DNA from 3 places in the Halomonas sp. E14 genome. Region 2 is predicted to be linked to each of the others. Evidence: predicted binding sites of a transcription regulator. Region 2 holds the regulator's gene; each other region holds the start of a gene.
The links. The regulator sigma-54, encoded in region 2, starts transcription at its own class of promoters, with help from an activator protein. The targets are predictions, from matches to a motif close to TGGCACNNNNNTTGCTNT.

Region 1 (6,340 bases), 1.5 Mb from region 2:
AGCGCACCAGCAGCGCGCACGAGGCCAGTACCAGCACCACCAGGCCGAGGTAGAACAGCCCCTGCTGGTAGGTGATCGCCTCGGAGCGGAAGAGGAAGGCCGCGGCCACCGCGCCGACGTTGCCGCCGGCCCCGACGATGCCGGCCACTGCGCCCAGGGCCTTCTTGTTGATGAACGGCACCACGCCGTAGGTGGCCCCTTCGGCCATCTGCACGAACAGGCTGAATACCAGCATGATGCCGATGGCGTACGACAGCACGTGCATCTGCGAGAAGGCGACCAGCGCGATGCCTTCGCAGATCAAGGCGATAAACAGCCAGCGCACCCGGCCCTTGAGGCCGCCGTTGCGGGCGAACAGGTCGGAGAAGATGCCGCCCAGGGTGCGGGCAAAGACGTTCATCAGGCCGAACAGGCCGGCAATCATGCCGGCAGTGGCCAGCGTCAGGTCGAAGTGGTCGAAGAAATAGATGGCGGCGATGTTGTTGATGGTCAGCTCGACGCCGAAGCAGATGGCATAGACCACGAACAGCGCCCACACGCGGATGTCCTTGGCGGCGGCCATGAAGCTCTTGCCGGCACCGTGCTCGCCGTTGGCCGGCGGCAGCTCGCCGCGCGCACGCAGTTCGTCGAAGTTCCCGTTGGGTGCGTCCTGGGTGAACAGCCAGTAGCCGATGCCGGTCACGAACATCACCACGCCCGGTACCACCATCGCTAGCCGCCAACCGAGGGTTTCGCTGACCCCGAGCATCAGCAGCCCGGAGAAGATCAGCGGCATCACGATCTGGGTGGTGCCGCCGCCCAGGTTGCCCCAGCCGGCGCTGGTAGCGTTGGCGGTGCCGACCACGTTGGGCGCGAACATCATGGTGGTGTGGTACTGGGTGATGACGAAGGCGGCGCCGATCGCCCCGATGGCCAGGCGCGCCAGCAGGAAGGTCTCGAAGCTGTTGGCGAAGCCGATGCTCATCACCGGCACGGAGCCGAGCAGCAGTAGGCCGGTGTAGGTCTTGCGCGGGCCGATGCGGTCGCACAGCACGCCGATGGCCATGCGCACCACCACCGTGATCAGCACCGAGGCGATGATGGTGTTGCCGATCTGGGTCTGGGTCAGCGCCAGGTCCTCGCGCACCACCGCCATCAGCGGGGCGATGCCGAACCAGCCGAAGAAGCAGATATGAAAGGCAAACCAGGAGAAGTGGAAGGCACGCATCTGCGGCGTGCTCAGGCTGAGCAGGCGAATCCTGTTGGCCTTGTTACGCAGTTCCATGGGCAGACCTCATACGGATGAGAAATGGGGTTGTCCTTCTCCGTTGAAGGTCAGGTCTGACGCACTCGTACTCCTGGGGAGCCTGGTCCACGTCTACCAGTGGTTGACCTGGATCAGGCAATTCATTTGCCAATTTAGCGATAGGCGAGGGGGGACAAGGAGTTGCGAAGGAATGTGGCGAAAGCGGGCGCCAGGCCATGCCGCGGCGGAGCACAGCCATGGTGCAGCGCCGCACGCCGGCGCCCCGCGCTGGTGCCGCCGCCGGCCCCGGTCAGTTCATGGCCAGCTGGCGGTCGGCGCGGTCGCAGCGGAGGAAGGCGGAGCCTTCGAGCCAGGCCTGGTCGGGGTAGTAGGCGAACAGGTAGTGCTCCTCCTTGAGGCTGTCGATCAGCGGGTAGGTGACTTCCTGGCGTACTGCCGGGCAGCCGTGGCTGCGCCCGAGCCGCCCGGTCTGGCGAATGAACTCCTCGCTGACGTAGTCGGCGCCGTGGATCACGATGGCGCGCTGGTAGGCCAGATCGTTGACGCCTGCCTCCAGCCCTTCCAGACGCAGCGAGTAGCCGTTGCGCCCGTAGTAGCTGTTCAGCGTGCGAAACAGGCCGAGGCTCGACTGGTAGCTCTCCGGAGTGTTGGAGAATATCGTTGCTTCGGCATCGCCCGAGCCGCGCCCGTGGGAGACCAGCTCCTCGAACAGCAGACGCTCTTCGGCAAGATCGAACACCCACAGGCGCGGCTCCACCGAAGGCCGCGAGAAGTCGATGACCGCCAGCCGTTCGGCCTGGGGGTCGGCGCAGGCCATGGCATTGGCGGCAAGGGTGAGCACCTGGGGGTCGGCGCCGGGGGCCAGCTGTGCCAGGCTGGTGGCTAGCCGTGCCTGCGGCGTAGCGTCCAGCGTGGCCTGGGCCAGGAAGGTGCCTGCCTGGGTGGCAAGCGGCACGACCAGCAGGGCCACGGGCAGGGCCGAGCGGGTTAAGAAAGAGCGGGCCAAGCGTGCACGGGTCGAGAAAGAGCGGGTCAAGCGGCAGCGGGTTTGGATTCGCATCGTCGGGCACCTGAAGCGTCATCGTGCCGCCGGCTGCGGAAAGCCGTGGGCGGCTTGGGCAAAAGGCCGCCGGGCCGCTTCCAAGCGCCCCGCGGAACCGCCACTATTATGAAGAGGACGGCCGGGAACGCCAGGCGCGGAATCAACGGAGCAGGAGGAAATGATGCGTGCAATTGCCTGGATGGGCATGCTGCTGTGGCTGCTAGGCTCGGTCGGTGCAAGTTGGGCCGAGGAGAACGCTACGCCCGATGCGTCCGTGGAGGCGCCGCTGGCGGCTGAGCTGGCGCGGCTAGTGGCGTCGGAAGACGTCTTAATGCAGGCATGGTATGCCCAGCGTGCCTATCGCCCGGCCTGGCATGATGGCGAGACGGTGGCGGCCTTCACCTCGGCTCTGCACACCCTCGACAGCGATGGACTCTCGCCCCAGGACTACCGCCCGGAAGCCCTCAAGGCGGGGCATCGCCACGCCTATGGCGAGCATGGCAGCGAGGTGCTCCAGGCCCAGTTCGATCTCGACGCCAGTCGGGTGCTGCTCACGGCCCTGACGCACCTGCAGCGCGGCAAGGTCGACCCGCATTCGCTCGGCACGGGCTGGGAGGTGCCGGTCGAGGCGCCCGACCTGGATCTGGCGCTGATTGCGCGCGCGCTGGATGCCCAGCGCTTCGAGCAGGTGCTGGCCGCGGCCCGCCCACCTTATGCCCCCTACGAGCGGCTGCGCTCGGGGCTTGCCCGCTATCGCAACATCGAACGGCTGGGAGGCTGGCCACAGCTGCCGGAGCGCGAGCGCGCCCTGCGTCCGGGTGACATCGACGACGACGTGGCGCTGCTGCGCGAGCGCCTGGCCGTGGTAGGCGAGCTGGAGGTGATGGCCGCCGATACCACCGCCTTTCCCGGCGCCGAGCTCGAGGCACCCGACCCGCGCCGCTACGATGCCCGGCTCGAAGCGGCGGTGAAGCGCTTTCAGCGGCGCCACCTGCTGGAGCCGGATGGGATCGTCGGGCGCCAGACCCGGGCCGCGCTCAACGTGCCGGTGGCGCGGCGCATCGATGAGATCCGCCTCAATATGGAGCGCGCCCGCTGGCTGCTGCACGGCCTGCCGGAGGCCTACGTGCTGGTGGATATCGCCGGCTACCGGCTGAGCTATTTTCGCCCCAACGGCGAGGTGTGGCGCTCGCGCATCGTGGTCGGCACGCCCTATCGCCACACGCCCTCGCTGCGCTCGGAGATCACCCACATGACGGTGAATCCGACCTGGACGATACCGCCGACCATTCGCCGCGAAGACGTGCTGCCGCGGGTGCGCGAGGACCTCGGCTACCTGATCAGGGAAAATATCCGCGTGCTGAGTCCTGCCGGCGAACCGCTGGACCCGCGCGAGATCGACTGGGCCAACCCCGGTAACGTTGTGCTGCGCCAGGGGGCCGGGCCGCAAAATGCGCTTGGCCAGCTGGTGGTGCGCTTCCCCAACGACCACCTGGTCTACCTGCACGATACGCCGGCCCAGGGCCTGTTCGCACGGGAGCAGCGAGCGTTCAGCTCCGGCTGCATCCGGGTCGAGAACATCCAGCAATTCGGTCAGCTGCTCTCCGACGATACCGGTAGCGGCCATGAGGTGCGGCGGCTGATCGAGGCCGGCAGAACCGGCAACGTACCGCTGGCACAGCGGATGCCGGTCATCCTTCACTACTGGACCGTGCATCCGGCCGAGGATGGCGAGCTGGCGTTCCGGCCCGATATCTACCAGCGCGACGATGTGCTGCTGCGCGAGTTGGACCGCCCGCTGGCGCTGTGAGCGTGGGCCCCAGGCTCAGCGGTAACCTTCGGCCTGCAGGCGGAACAGCCGCGCATAGCGCCCGTTCTGCGCCATCAGGCTGGCGTGGTCGCCGCGCTCGATCACCTCGCCGCCGTCGATCACCAGGATCTGGTCGGCGGCGCGCACCGTGGAGAAGCGGTGCGAGATCAGGATAGTCATCTTGTCCTGGCTGTGGCGGCGGAAGTCGGCAAAAACCGCCGCCTCGGCCGCCGCATCCATGGCCGCGGTGGGCTCGTCGAGCACCAGGATGTCGGCACGCTCGCGCATGTGGGCCCGGGCCAGGGCGATCTTCTGCCATTGCCCGCCGGACAGCTCCTGGCCGCCCTTGAACCAGCGCCCTAGCTGGGTGTGGTAGCCGCCGGGCATGCTGCGGATGAAGTCGTCGGCCAGGCCGCGCTCGGCCGCCTGATGCCAGCGCTGCTCGTCCTCGAACGACTCGACGTCGCCGGCGCCGAGGTTCTCGCCCACCTTGAGCTGGTAGCGCACGAAGTCCTGGAAAATCACCCCAATGCGCCGGCGCAGCGTGGCCACGTCCCACTCGCGCAGGTCGCTGCCGTCGAGCAGGATGCGCCCTTCGCTGGGGGCATAGAGCCGCGTGAGCAGCTTGATCAGGGTGGTCTTGCCCGAGCCGTTGGCGCCCACCAGGGCCAGGCTTTGCCCCGGCGCCAGGTGCAGCGATACCTGGCGCAGTGCCGGGCGCTCGGCGCCGGGGTAGGTGAAGCTCACCTGCTCGAAGCGAATGCCGTCGCCTGGCTGCGCCCCTTCGGTAAGGGTGCCTTGCTCGGGCGCCACCGGCTGCTCCAGGTACTCGTAGAGGTTCGACAGGTAGAGGTTGTCCTCGTACATGCCGCTGATCGAGGTGAGGCTGGCCGAAAGCGCCGCCTGGCCCTGCTTGAACACCAGCAGGTACATGGTCATCTCGCCCAGGGTCAGCGCGCCCGAGACCGTTTCCACCACCACCCAGGCATAGGCGCCGTAGAAGGCCAGGGTGCCGAGCAGCCCGAGCAGGAACCCCCAGCTCTCGCGGCGCAGGGTCAGGCGGCGGTCCTCGCCGTAGAGGGTATCGAAGATGCGGCGGTAGCGCTCCAGCAGCAGCGGCTCCAGGCCGAACAGCTTGACCTCCTTGATGCTATCCTCGCGGGCTAGCACGGTTTCCAGGTACATCTGCATGCGGGTCTGGGGCGAGCGCCAGCGGAACAGGCGGAAGGCGTCGCCGGAGAACTTGGCCTCGGAGATGAACACCGGCAGGGCGCCGACCAGCAGCACCAGCAGCGCCCAGGGCGAGAACTGCACCAGCAGCACGCCGAAGCTGGCCAGCGAGATGGCGTTCTGCAGCAGCCCGAAGGTCTTGTTGACCAGCCCCAGCGGGCGGATCGAGGCCTCGCGGCGGGCTCGGGTGAGCTTGTCGTAGAACTCGGAGTCCTCGAACTGGGCCAGGGTCAGGGTGCCGGCCTTCTCCAGGATCATCACGTTGACCTTCTGCCCCAGCAGCGCCCGCAGCAGCGACTGCTGTGCCGACAGGCCGCGCTGGGCCAGGGCGATGGCGGCGATCACGCCCGCTTCCGCCAGCACGTAGCGCATCACCGGCCAGGTCGACTCCAGGCTCAGCTCGGCGCCGGTCTCGCGGTGGTAGGCCATGGCCTCGACCACGGCATCGACGATCAGCTGGCCAAGCCAGGCGGCCACGGCGGGCAGCACGCCGGCGATCAGCGTGCAGATCGCCAGCCCCACCGTCAGCCCGCGCGAGGTCTGCCAGACCAGCGCCAGCGCACGGCGGCTGTAGCGGAACACGCCGAAGAAGGCGGCCAGGCGGTTGGCTTCGGGGGGCGGGGTGGGAATGGCGCGCTGCATGTGGGGCGAGGACACGCGGGGTCTCCGATCAGGCGAGCCGCGGCGGCGGCGGTGGGCCAACGCACCGACGCCCCAGCAGTGTGGGGCGTCGAAGAGGGGTGCTGGGCGGTGGATCAGCCGTCGCTGTCGTCGCTGGCGCTGCTGGCCTGCGCCACCACCGGGCCGGTCTGGCCGGAGCGCAGGGCAGCCAGCAGGGGCTCGGCCTCGCGCTGGAAGGCCAGCAGCTGTTGGCCCTGCAGGCTCTTGCTTTCCGGCAGCTCGACCTTCATGGCATCCACCGCGTTATTGTTGACGATCACCTCATAGTGCAGGTGCGGCCCCGTGCTGCGGCCCGTATTGCCGGACAGCGCGATGCGTTCGCCCATGCTGA
Region 2 (6,340 bases):
TGCGACACGCTGCTGGAAGCGCAAGGCCATCGCGACGCCCTGGTCGATACCTACCTGCTCAGCCGCCATTGAGCGCCATCATGGCCGCGCTGAGTCGACTGCTGCGCTCGTCCTACCGCTTTTGGCTGCTGCTGTTGTTGCTGCTGCTGGGTGGGCTGCTGACCTGGCTCGACCCCTGGCGGCCAGCGCCGCCCGGGCCGGTACCCACCGACGAGGCCGGCGAGCCCGACTACTTCCTCGAGAACGTGCGCCTCACGCGTTACGACGCCCAGGGCGTGGCGCATCAGCGCCTGACCAGCCCCAGGCTGGTGCATACGCCCCACGACGACGTCACGCGCGCGCTCACGCCGCTGGCGCACCTGATTGACCGCGAAGGCCGCCTGTGGGTGGCCAGCGGCGCCACGGGACGCCTCGGCCCGGGCGGCAACCCGCTGACCTTGAGCGGCGAGGCCCGCCTGTTCGCCCCGGAAGAGCTGTGGCAGCTCGACACCGACATCCTGCACTTCGATGCCGACACCGGGCACGCCTGGAGCGACACGCCCGCCCTTCTCCAACAGCCGCCCCAGCGCATGAGCGGCGAGCGGTTCGATGCCTGGATCCATGACAACCAGGCACGTTTGACTGACAATGTGCGCGGCCATCATCCGCCCGCACGCCGCACCGCCACCAACGAGGAGTCCGATCCATGATGCGTATCGTCCCGCTGCTGACCCTCGCCCTGAGCGCGCTGTTTTCGGTCGCGCCTGCCCTGGCCCTGGAGAGCGATGCCAGCGCGCCCATCGAGGTCGAGGCCGACCGCCTCGACCTGGACAACGTGGCAGGCACGGCGATCTACACCGGCGACGTGGACATTCGCCAGGGCAGCATGCGACTCACCGGCGACCGGGTCGAGATCCGCCGCAATGCCCAGGGCGAGCTGACCCGCGCCATCGCCACCGGCGAACGCGCCTACATCCAGCAGCAGCCCGCTCCGGACGAGCCGCTGGCCCGCGGCTGGGGCCGTACCATCATCTATCACGTGGCCGAACGCCGCGTGGAGCTGATCGACCGCGCCGAACTGCAACAGGGCGGCGATACCTTCGATGGCGGCTACCTGGAGTACTTCCTCGACCGCCGCGTGGTCCAGGCCCGCGCCGAGGGAGAAGGCGTCGAAGGGCGTCAGCGCATTCGCATGACCCTGCAGCCGGAGCGCTGAGATGACGACGAAGACGCTGTACGCCAGGCACCTGGCCAAGAGCTACAAGCGCCGCCGCGTGGTGCACGACATCAGCCTGTCCATCGCCCAGGGCAGCATCGTCGGGCTGCTCGGGCCCAACGGCGCCGGCAAGACCACCTCGTTCTACATGATCGTCGGGCTGGTCAAGGCCGATGCCGGCAACGTCTGCATCGACGAGCTGGATCTCTCCAGCAGCGCCATGCATGAGCGCGCACGAGCCGGCATCGGCTACCTGCCGCAGGAGGCCTCGATCTTTCGCAAGCTGTCGGTGGCGGACAATATCCTGGCGATCCTCGAGACGCGCCGTGACCTCGACAAGCGTGGCCGCCACGCACGGCTGGAGCAGTTGCTGGAAGATTTCCATATCACCCACATTCGCGACAACCTGGGCATGAGCCTGTCTGGCGGCGAACGGCGGCGGGTCGAGATCGCCCGCGCCCTGGCGACCGAGCCCGCCTTCATCCTGCTTGACGAACCCTTCGCCGGCGTCGACCCCATTTCCGTCGGCGAGATCAAGGGCATCATTCGCCAGCTCAAGGCACGCAACATCGGTGTGCTGATCACCGACCACAACGTGCGCGAGACGCTGGATATCTGCGATACCGCCTATATCGTCGGCGACGGCCAGATCATCGCCGAAGGCGATGCCGACACCATCCTGGCCAATCGACGCGTGCGGGAAGTTTACCTCGGCGAAGATTTCCGCCTCTGACGCCCCCTTGTTCCTCACAACACACTGATGCTGCAGACTGTCAAGTGTTGGGGCATGAAATTTGCGCATGGCATGCATATTGCAGCAACACATCTTGCAACCAACGCTCAAGCGGAATAGGGTGGTTTTTTTCGGCAGATGAGCACTTTCTCTCATGGCCATGAAAGCCTCTTTGCAACTGCGAGTCGGCACCCAGCTGACCATGACGCCACAGCTGCAGCAGGCCATCGCCCTGCTCCAGCTCTCCACGCTTGATTTGCGCCAGGAAATCCAGCAGGCCCTCGAGGCCAACCCGATGCTCGAACTGGACGAGCAGTACGGCGAGACGCGGGTCGACGACGCCCCCCCGGACGACTGGAACGACGACATTCCCTTAGAGCTGACCACCGACAGCGAGTGGACGGACACCTATCCCGATCACGGCAGCGCTGGCAGCGGCGAAGGCCCTGACTTCGAGCGCCAGGCCAGCGCTCAGAGCCTGGCCGGCCACCTGACCTGGCAGCTGGCCATGACCGACCTCAGCGAACGCCAGCGGCTGATCGCCGAAAGCCTGATCGATGCCGTCGACGGTACCGGCTACCTCACCCAGTCGCTTGATGATGTGCGCGACGGGCTTCGCCAGCAGGGACTCGACGGACTGACCACCCGAGAAGTGGAGCAGGTCCTGCTGCGTCTGCAGCAATTCGAGCCGACCGGCGTTTTCGCCCGCGACCTGCGCGAATGCCTGCTGCTGCAGCTGGCCACGCTGCCCGACACCACTTCGCTGCTGCCCCAGGCGCGCCGGCTGGTGCGCCAGTTCCTCGAAGCCCTGGCCGCCGACGACCGCCGCTTGCTCAAGCGCCGCCTGGGGCTCGACGACGAAGCGCTGGAGGCTGTCATCGGGCTGATTCGCTCGCTCGACCCGCGCCCTGCCAGTGCCTACGTCGAGGTCAGCGGCAACTACGTCACGCCCGACCTGCTGGCCATCCATGACGTCCACGGCTGGCGCGTCGAGCTCAATGCCGAAGCGCTCCCTCGGCTGCGCATCCAGCCCGACTACATGTCGCTGGTGAAGCGCGCCGACAAGAGCGCCGATAATCAGTTTCTCAAGGATCACCTGCAAGAGGCGCGCTGGCTGATGAAGAGTCTTGCCAGCCGCAACGACACCCTGCTGCGGGTCGGCAGCGAGATCATGGCGCGCCAGATCGACTTTCTCGAGCAGGGCGAGGAAGCCATGCGCCCGCTTATCCTGGCCGACATCGCCCAGGCCGTTGAGATGCACGAATCGACCATTTCACGCGTGACCACACAGAAGTACATCCATACGCCGCGCGGGGTGTTCGAACTGAAGTACTTCTTCTCGAGCCACGTGGGCGGCGGCGAGGGCGATGCGCACTCCAGCACCGCGATACGTGCACGGATTCGCAAGATGGTGCAGGATGAACCTCCACGCAAGCCGCTTTCCGACAGCCGCCTGGTCGAGCTGCTCGAAGAAGAAGGCATCCGGGTCGCCAGACGTACCGTCGCCAAATATCGTGAGGCCATGGGTATCCCCTCGTCGAGCGAACGCAAGCGTTTCCGCTAGGCTTGAGAGGCGGGTTTGATCCCGGACAAATGCGGGTAGCGAGGGGGTTTGCTAGGCCCTAAAAAGGGTTACAATCGAGCCACCACTCGACGGACGAAGGAGCCTGTCATGCAAGTCAATATCACCGGCCACCATGTAGAGCTGACCGATGCCCTGCGTGACTACGTAAGCGAGAAGCTGAACCGCGTTCAGCGTCATTACGACAACATCACCAACGTCCACGTCACCCTGTCGGTAGAGAAGGAACGTATGCTGGCCGCCTGCACCCTGCACGCAGCCGGCGCCGATCTGCATGCGGAAGCCTCCGATCCCGACATGTACGCCGCCATCGACGCCCTCACCGACAAGCTCGACCGCCAGATGGTCAAGCACAAGGAAAAGGCCCAAGCCCGCGCCCAAGGCGCCGGCATTCGCTGAGACGCCATGTCACTAGAAACCATTCTGCCCCCGGAGCGCGCCCTGTTCGGCGTGCCCGGGGGCAGCAAGAAACGTGTGCTGGAGTTCTTCAGCACGTTCATCGCGCAGAATACCCCGAGCCTCGACAGCCAGGAAGTGTTTGCCCGGCTGGTGGGGCGTGAACGCCTTGGCAGCACCGGCATCGGCAACGGGGTTGCCATTCCTCACGCAAGAAGCCCGCACTGCCACAGCCCGGTAGCGGCCTTTCTGAAGCTGGCCGAGCCGATCGACTTCGACGCCATCGACGGCGAACCGGTGGATCTGGTCTTCGTGCTGCTGGTGCCCGAGGAGGCCGATGACACCCACCTGGCGCTGCTCAGCCAGGTAGCCGGCACCATGAACGACGCCGAGACCCGTGCGAGACTGCGCAAGTGCGAAAGCCAGCGCGAACTCCACGAACGACTCATCGAGGCCATACGACGACAAGCGTCACCCTGACGCCGCCCGCACGGCCCGCCATTCGCTCAGGAGATCCGCCATGCAGCTCGTGATCATCAGTGGCCGTTCCGGTTCCGGCAAATCGATCGCACTGCAGGCGCTCGAGGATATCGGCTACTACGCCATCGACAACCTCCCCGCCATGCTGCTGGGCTCTCTGGTCGACGAACTACGCGACAGCCCCGCCGGCCACTCTGCCATTGCCGTCAGCGTCGATGCGCGCAATCTCCCCCATGCACTGGAACGCTTCCCGCGTCTGCTTGAGGAGCTGCGCGAGCGCGGCGTGGACTGCCAGGTGATCTATCTCACCACCGACGCACGCATCCTGATCGAACGCTACTCGGCCACGCGGCGTCGCCACCCCCTGACCCGCGGCAGCAACATGACGCTGAAGGAAGCGATCGAGACGGAGCACGCCACGCTCAGCGGCATTCGCAACCTCGCCGACCTGGTCATCGACACCTCACGGCTTTCCGTACATGACCTGCGCGGCCGCATTGCCGACCAGGTAGCCAGCCACCGCGCCGACCAGCTGACCCTGACGGTGGAATCGTTTGGCTTCAAGGGCGGCGTGCCGCTTGACGCAGATATCGTGTTCGATGCGCGCTGCCTGCCCAACCCCTACTGGGACCCGCGGCTGCGCTCGGCGACCGGGCGCGACGCCAGCATTATTGAATTTCTCGAGCAGTACCCACTGGTCGAGGCGATGCACAGCGACATCTTGAACTGGGTGGAACGCTGGCTGCCGGCCTACCGCGACTCCCACCGCAGCTACCTGACCGTCGCCATCGGCTGTACCGGTGGCCAGCATCGCTCCGTCTACCTGGCGGAACGCCTGGCCCATCATCTCGCCCAGCAGCAGCCCGACGTGCGGCTGCGCCACCGCGAGCTGGGCATCCATACCCCCATCGGTCACGAAGCGGAGTCGCCCCAGGCGCCACCTACCAGTAAGGAATCATGAGCGTGTCCAGCCGCAAGCTCACCCTGACCAACAAGCGCGGCCTGCATGCCCGCGCCGCAACCAAGCTAGTGCAGTGCTGCCAGCGCTTCGACGCGAGGATCATCGTCAGCCGCAACGCCCAGCAGGCCGATGCGCGCAACATCATGGCGCTGCTGATGTTGGGCGCCCCCTGCGGCACCGAGCTTGAGGTCAGCGCCGAAGGGCCGGATGAAGCGGCGGCCCTGGCGGCCATCGAAGCGCTGTTCGACGCACGCTTCGAGGAAGAGGGCTAGCTGCCGGCCACGGTCAGCTCGTCGATCAGCCAACTGCCGGTATGCACGCTGCCACGGGTATCCGTATCGCTGCCCACCGCCTCCAGCCCCTTGAACATCGCCTCCAGGTTGCCGGCGATGGTGAACTCCTCCACCGGGTATTGGATCTCGCCGTTTTCCACCCAGAACCCGGCCGCGCCGCGGGAGTAGTCGCCGGTCACGCCATTGACGCCCTGCCCCATCAGCTCGGTGACCAGCAGGCCGCGCCCCATGCGTGACAGCAGCGCTTCGCGCGGCGTCAGCGGCGCGCTGATGCGCAGGTTGCGGGCGCCCCCGGCATTGCCGGTGGTCTGCATGTTCAGCCGCCTGGCGCTATAGGCCGACAGCATGTAGCTAGCCAGCCGGCCGTTCTCGATGAAGACATTGTCGCGGGTCTGCACGCCATCGTTGTCGAACGGGGAGCTGGCCATGGCACCGATCTCCAGCGGCCGCTCCCCAAGGGTGAACCACTCGGGAAACAGGGCATCGCCCAGCCGGTCGCACAGGAACGAGGACTGCCGAAACAGCGCGCCGCCGGCAATGGCATTCATCAGGTGACCGATCAGGCCGTCGGCCACGGTGGCGTCGAACAGCACCGGGAAGCGCCCCGTTGCAGGTCGGCGTGCGCCCAGGCGCTTGAGCGTGCGTTCGGCCGCCCGCCGGCCGATCACTTCGGGATCCAGCAGCGCCTGGGGGCTGCGCG
Region 3 (6,340 bases), 1.6 Mb from region 2:
GTAGACCATGGCCAGGCGCGGGCGGGGGGCGCTGCCTTGGCGGCGCAGCCAGTCGCCCAGCGCCATGGCGCTGGTGGCGGGGTCGTCGGCCAGCTCGGCGCCGCACGCCTCGCTCAGCCGGGTGGAGAGCGTCAGTGTGTTGCCGTTGCGGCTGAGCAGCAACGGGGCCAGGGTGTCACAGGGCGCTCGGCCAAGCCCCAGGCTCATGGCCAGCGGCATGGGGGCAAGCATCTGGGCGCCGTCGAGCAGGCCGGCGGCGACCTTGTCGCGCAGGGTGCTCCAGGCGTTCTCGCGCGAGAGGTTTACCTCCAGCCCCTGGTCGGCGAAGCAGCCGCGTTCGCGGGCCACCACCAGCAGGGCGGCATCGAGCAGGGGCACGAAGCCAAGCGTTAGGCAGGTGCGTTCCGGGGTGGCGGCGTAAGGGTGCGTCGGGCTCATGAGCGGGGTTCCCGTTTGTCGGCGGATCGCCCCTGGGGCGATGACGTATTCAGGCGGCCAAGCACGTCGACGACGCTGTCGGCAACGTCGGCGATGCGCTGGCCGCGGTCCATGGCGAGCTTGCGCAGCATGCGGTAGGCCTGCTCTTCGTCGCAGTCTTGGTGCTTCATCAACAGGCCCTTGGCGCGCTCGATGCGCTTGCGCTCGGCCAGCTGGCTGCGCGCCTTGTCGAGTTCCTGGCGCATGCTGTGGAAGGCGTCGAAGCGGGCAATGGCCACCTCGACGATGGCTTCCACGCGTTCCGGCACCAGGCCGTCGACCACGTAGGCGCTGACCCCGGCCTTGAGCGCGGCCTTGAGCATGTCGGAGTCGTGCTGGTCGGCGAAGAACACCACCGGCCGCGGGTTCTCGCGGTTGAGCAGGGCCATGCTCTCCAGGGTGTCGCGGTCGGGGCTCTCCATGTCGATGATCACCACGTCGGGCTGGTATCGCTCGACCATCTCGTTGAGGTTGGCGGGGCTGGCGAGCCGGCAGATGACCTGGTGTCCTTCGGCCATCAACGCCTCCTCGACCATGGCGGCCCGCACCATCTCGTCGTCGACCAGCAGAATGTTCAAGGGAGAAGGCATAGAGAGTCGCTCGTGTCGGGCTGAGGGGCTAGGCGCTGCATAGCCCAACCCTAGCAAGAAATATTCCAGCTGCGACCTTTTCGGCCTGGCATGGCATACGACAGGTGTTTGCCTGCGCGCTGCTGGCCGACGTATGACCAGAAGTCGCGACAGGAGCTGCCGATGGTCAGGAAACTGGCCGGGATCTTGAGGATGTAAGGGGATAGGTGAGGGTGAGGACTCGATGAGGACGGTAGAGCGCCGGGTGAAGGCAGCACGGTGGAATCCCCGACACGGATGCACCATGCGGGTGCATCGGCGGCCGCCGCTGCCGACCGATGGTGCGCCATGACCCCCTCGCATCACGCCGCGGGCTGCGGTGTGCCGCCGGGCGAGGGGCCATATCTGACTGAAACACTCGGTTGAAGCCGCTCGATGGCACGTTTTCTGCTTAAAGCATGGCATACGTCAGGTTTAATCCTGACACAGGTGAGCGCAGAGCCGCGCTTCCCATGGCAACGACGCCCGCCACCGCCGCCCTTTGGGGGCGGCAGTGGCGGGCGTCGTCGTTTCGACAGCAATGACAGGAGAGCGACATGCGCGAGGCCCGAACCACTTGCCCCTACTGCGGCGTTGGCTGTGGCGTGGTGGCCAGCGTCGAGAACGGCGAAATCGTCGACGTGCAGGGCGATCCGCAGCATCCGGCCAACTTCGGCCGCCTGTGCGTGAAAGGCTCGGCCCTGCACGAGACGCTGGGTCATGGCGGTCGTCTGACCCGGCCCATCGTCGACGGCGTGGAGAGCGATTGGGACACCGCGCTGGATGCGGTGGCCGGCCGCTTGAAAGAGGCGCGTGCCGCCCACGGCCCCAATGCCATTGCCGCCTACCTCTCCGGGCAGCTGCTCACCGAGGACTATTACGTCGCCAACAAGCTGTTCAAGGGCTTTCTCGGCACGCCGCACCTGGATACCAATTCGCGCCTGTGCATGGCCTCGGCGGTGGCGGCCCACAAGCGTGCCTTCGGCGCCGACGCCGTGCCGTGCAGCTACGAGGACCTCGAGGAGGCCGAGCTGGTGGTGCTGGTAGGCTCCAACCTGGCCTGGAACCATCCGGTGCTCTATCAGCGTCTCAAGGTGGCCAAGCAGCGCAACCCGCTGCTGCGGGTGGTGGTGATCGACCCGCGGGTGACCGATACCTGCGAGCTCGCCGACCTCTACCTGGGGCTCAAGCCGGGCAGCGACGCCCGTCTGTTCACCGGGCTGCTGGCATGGATGGCTGCGCGCAACAAGCTCGACCGCATCTATCTGGAGGCGCATACCCAGGGCTTCGACGAGGCGCTGGCCGCGGCGCGGGAGCAGGAGGCCGACGTGGAGGCCATCGCCGCCGACTGCGATCTCGACCCCGAGCGTCTGGAAACCTTCTTCTACTGGTTCGCCAGCCACCTGCATGTGGTCACGCTGTTTTCCCAGGGGGTGAATCAGTCGAGCAGCGGCACTGACAAGGGCAACGCCATCATCAACTGCCACCTGGCCGGCGGCAAGATCGGCCTGCCGGGGGCGGGACCGTTCTCGATCACCGGCCAGCCCAACGCCATGGGCGGGCGCGAGGTGGGCGGGCTGGCCAACCAGCTGGCCGCCCACATGGACTATGACACCCCCGGCGCACGGGATCGCGTCACACGCTTCTGGGCCACCGAGCGGCTGGTGCCATGCCTGCCGGAAGGGCCCGGCCACAAGGCGGTGGCACTGTTCGAGGCGATCGAGCGCGGCGAGGTGCAGGCGCTGTGGATCATGGCCACCAACCCGGCAGTGAGCCTGCCGCGCACCGACCGCGTGCGTGCGGCGCTGGCGAAATGCCCGCTGGTGATCGTCTCCGAGTGCATGGCCAATGCCGATCTGCTGGCCTATGCCGACATCGTGCTGCCGGCTTCGAGCTGGTCGGAGAAGGACGGCACCGTGACCAACTCCGAGCGACGCATCTCACGCCAGCGCGGCATCCTGTCGCCACCTGGCGAGGCCCGGCACGACTGGTGGGCGCTGTGCGAGGTGGCCAGGCGGCTGGGCTTCGGCGAGGCCTTCGCCTACACCCATCCGTGCGAGATCTTCGACGAGCACGCCCGGCTCTCGGGCTTCGAGAATGGCAAGGGCCCGGGCGATAGCCGCCGGCTGTTCGACATTTCGGGCCTGGCCGGGCTCGACCGAGCGGCCTACGATGCGCTGGCGCCGATCCAGTGGCCGGTCAACGCCGACGCCCCCCACGGCACCGCGCGGCTGTTCACCGACGGCCGCTTCGCCACGCCCGACGGCCTGGCGCGGATGGTGCCGGTGCGCCCGCGCCCGCCGGCCCAGGCGCTGGACGCGGCGCGCCCGCTGCGGCTCAACACCGGGCGCGTGCGCGACCAGTGGCACACCATGACCCGTACCGCCCGAGCGCCGCGGCTGATGAACCACCGCGCCGAGCCGTTCATCGAGATCGCCCCGGAGGATGCCGCCGCGCTGGGGGTGGAGGAACAGGGCCTGGCGCGCCTGGAAGGGGTGGGTGGCACCTATGTTGGCCGGGTTCGGCTGTCGCGGGGGCAGCGCCGCGGGGAAGTGTTCGTGCCGATGCACTGGAGCGGCCACTTCAGCGGCTCGGCCCTCTCCGGGGCGCTGATCGAGGCGCATGTCGATCCCGTTTCCGGCCAGCCGGAATCCAAGCACGGGGCGGTGGCGCTGGCGCCGCTGGCGGTGGCGTGGGAGGCCACCCTGCTGGTGGCCGACGACCTGGGCGTGGCGGAATCGAACTGGTGCGATGCCAGCCGCTACTGGGCACGCATACCGCTGGGTGCCGCCCAGCGCTGGCAGCTTGCCGGTGATGGCCAGAGCGCCCGCGGCGGGGTTGAGAGCGCCCGCGGCGCGGTTGGTAGCGTCAGCAGTGAGGATAAGGACCTGCCCCAGCGTGACTGGCTTGCCTGGCTCGAGGCGACCCTGCCGGTGGCGCCCACCCTGTGGTGCACCGACCCGGCCAGTGGGCGCCTGCGCGCGGCGGGGGTCGATGAGCACGGGCGCCTGCGCTGGTGGTTCATGTCGGGGGCGCCGGTGGAGCTGCCCAACCTGGCCTGGCTGGTGGCCCGCTTCGCCGAGGCGGCAGCGGGGCAGGCCCTGGCGTCGACGCAGCGCCGTCGCCTGCTGGCCGGCTGCGACGACGGCGCCGCCAATCAGGGCCCGGTGGTATGCAGCTGCCACCAGGTGGGCCAACGCGCTATTCTGGGAGCCATCCGTGACGGCGACGACAGCGTCGAGGCGCTGGGCGCCCGGCTGGCCTGTGGCACCCAGTGCGGTAGCTGTATTCCCGAGCTGAAATCGCTTATCGAGGAGGAGAAGGCCCATGCGCGCACTGAGCCAACTGAAGACCCTGCTGTCGCCTGAGGCCTGGCTCAAGGCACAGCTGCCCGGAACGCTGGGCCATGCGGCCCTGTCGCGGCTGCACAGCCTAGGCCATCTCGTACGCTCGCCGTTCGGCGGCACGCGCGGCACCCCGGCGCCCACCCTGACCCTGGACGGCGACTGCCGCGCCGGGCGTGTCTACCTGGTGGGCGCGGGCAGCGGCGACGTCGAGCTGCTCACACTCAAGGCTGCGCGGCTGCTGCAGCAGGCCGATGCGGTGGTGTATGACCGCCTGGTGGGTGGCGACGTGCTGGCGTTGATTCCCACCGGCCGCGAGCGCTACTACGTGGGCAAGGAGCGTGGCCACCACAGCGTGCCCCAGGAGGAGATCGGCGCGCTGCTAGTGAAGCTGGCGGGGCAGGGCAAGTCGGTGGTGCGGCTCAAGGGCGGCGACCCCGGTATCTTCGGGCGCATGGGGGAGGAGCTCGCCGCACTGGCCGAGGCCGGCATCCAGGCCGAGATCGTGCCGGGCATCACCGCCGCCTCGGCGGCGGCAGCCGGCATGGGCATTCCGCTCACCGACCGCGCCCACGCCCAGCAGCTGCGCTTCATCACCGCGCAACTGTGCCGCAAGGATGGCGAGCCCGATTGGGCCACCCTGGCGCGCCAGGATGAGACGCTGATCTTCTACATGGGCCTGACTAAGGTCGATGCCATCTGCAATGGGCTGCGCCATGCCGGGCTGCCCGACGACTGGCCGATCATGCTGGTGGCCAACGCCAGCCTGCCCGAGCAGGCCTCGCTGGTGGGCACCCTGGCCGACATGCCGGCCAGCCTTGCCGCCTCGCCGCTGCCTTCACCCTGCCTGATCGTGGTGGGCAGCGTGGTGCGCATGGTGGCCGACAGCCCCGCGGCGCGTCACATGGCCACGCCTGCCGGCCACGCGGGTCGCACCGCCCATTGAGGCGCGCCTTGCCGTAACTTGGACGCTGACGGCACGCAGCGTCTAGGCTGATGACAACCGTCACGCGGGCAGCACATCGCTCGACAGCGGGCAGGAAGCCCATCGGCAGGTACGGCAAGGAGCTGACATGGAGGATGGCGTTCAATCCATTACGGGGTTCACGCGGCGGGTACTGATCGTTATCGGGCTGGCCAGCCTGGTGGCGGTGCTGATCTACTTCGCCGGCCAGCTCATCGACGTGATGCTGCTGGTCTTCGCCGGGGTGCTAGTGGCGGTGGCCATCGACGGTGCGGTGCGGCTGTGTCAGCGCTATCTGCCGCTTGGCCGGCAATGGGCGCTGGTGCTGGCGCTGGCGCTGATCGTGCTGATGCTGACTGGCATAGGCGCGCTGATCGGGCCGCGCATTTCGTCGCAGTTGCCGCAGCTGGTCGAACAGCTGCCTCAGGCGTTTAGCCGCCTGCTCGAGCTGGTCCGCGAGCTGCCCGGCTTCGATGCGCTGATGCGCGAGGTCGACGAGCCGGCCCAACTGATCGGCCAGCCCGTCATCGACCGCTTCACCGGGTTCTTCTCCACCACCTTCGGCGCCATCGCCAGCTTCCTGCTGATCGTGCTGATCGGCTTCTACCTGGTGCTCAGCCCATCGAAGTACATCGGCAACGTGGTGCAGCTGTGCCCACCCGCCTACCGCCCGCGGCTGGAGCAGGTGATGTGCATGCAGGGGCGCGCGCTGCGCCTGTGGCTGCTGAGCCGGCTGGTCTCGATGGTGTTCGTGGGGGTCTCGGTGGCCCTGGGGCTGGTCTTTCTTGGCATTCCCATGGCCGGTGCTCTGGGGCTAATCGCCGGGCTGTTCACCTTCATTCCCTACCTGGGGCCGATCATCGGGGCGATCCCGACCGTGCTGATCGCCTTCCTGGAGTCGCCTCAGCTGGCGGTCTACGCCATCGTGCTCTACTTCGTAGTCGAGA

Region 1: the regulator sigma-54 is predicted to act here: its motif matches at 1,445-1,462, upstream of ACT7B3_RS04195 (NarK family nitrate/nitrite MFS transporter).
Region 3: the regulator sigma-54 is predicted to act here: its motif matches at 1,483-1,500, upstream of ACT7B3_RS04160 (nitrate reductase).

What each region holds. Positions count from the first base shown of each region.
Region 1 covers NZ_CP199423.1:913,062-919,401, forward strand. Annotated here, with positions in the region: gene ACT7B3_RS04195 (NarK family nitrate/nitrite MFS transporter) at 1-1,264, opposite strand, end outside; gene ACT7B3_RS04200 (murein L,D-transpeptidase catalytic domain family protein) at 1,536-2,306, opposite strand; gene ACT7B3_RS04205 (L,D-transpeptidase family protein) at 2,470-4,098, shown strand; gene ACT7B3_RS04210 (ABC transporter ATP-binding protein) at 4,114-5,970, opposite strand; gene ACT7B3_RS04215 (peptidoglycan DD-metalloendopeptidase family protein) at 6,084-6,340, opposite strand, start outside.
Region 2 covers NZ_CP199423.1:2,453,268-2,459,607, forward strand. Annotated here, with positions in the region: gene ACT7B3_RS11460 (KdsC family phosphatase) at 1-72, shown strand, start outside; gene lptC (LPS export ABC transporter periplasmic protein LptC) at 81-689, shown strand; gene lptA (lipopolysaccharide transport periplasmic protein LptA) at 686-1,195, shown strand; gene lptB (LPS export ABC transporter ATP-binding protein) at 1,197-1,928, shown strand; gene ACT7B3_RS11480 (RNA polymerase factor sigma-54) at 2,083-3,492, shown strand; gene hpf (ribosome hibernation-promoting factor, HPF/YfiA family) at 3,601-3,909, shown strand; gene ptsN (PTS IIA-like nitrogen regulatory protein PtsN) at 3,916-4,386, shown strand; gene rapZ (RNase adapter RapZ) at 4,427-5,347, shown strand; gene ACT7B3_RS11500 (HPr family phosphocarrier protein) at 5,350-5,619, shown strand; gene pmbA (metalloprotease PmbA) at 5,616-6,340, opposite strand, start outside.
Region 3 covers NZ_CP199423.1:902,474-908,813, forward strand. Annotated here, with positions in the region: gene ACT7B3_RS04150 (CmpA/NrtA family ABC transporter substrate-binding protein) at 1-438, opposite strand, end outside; gene ACT7B3_RS04155 (ANTAR domain-containing response regulator) at 435-1,067, opposite strand; gene ACT7B3_RS04160 (nitrate reductase) at 1,643-4,453, shown strand; gene cobA (uroporphyrinogen-III C-methyltransferase) at 4,413-5,375, shown strand; gene ACT7B3_RS04170 (AI-2E family transporter) at 5,503-6,340, shown strand, end outside.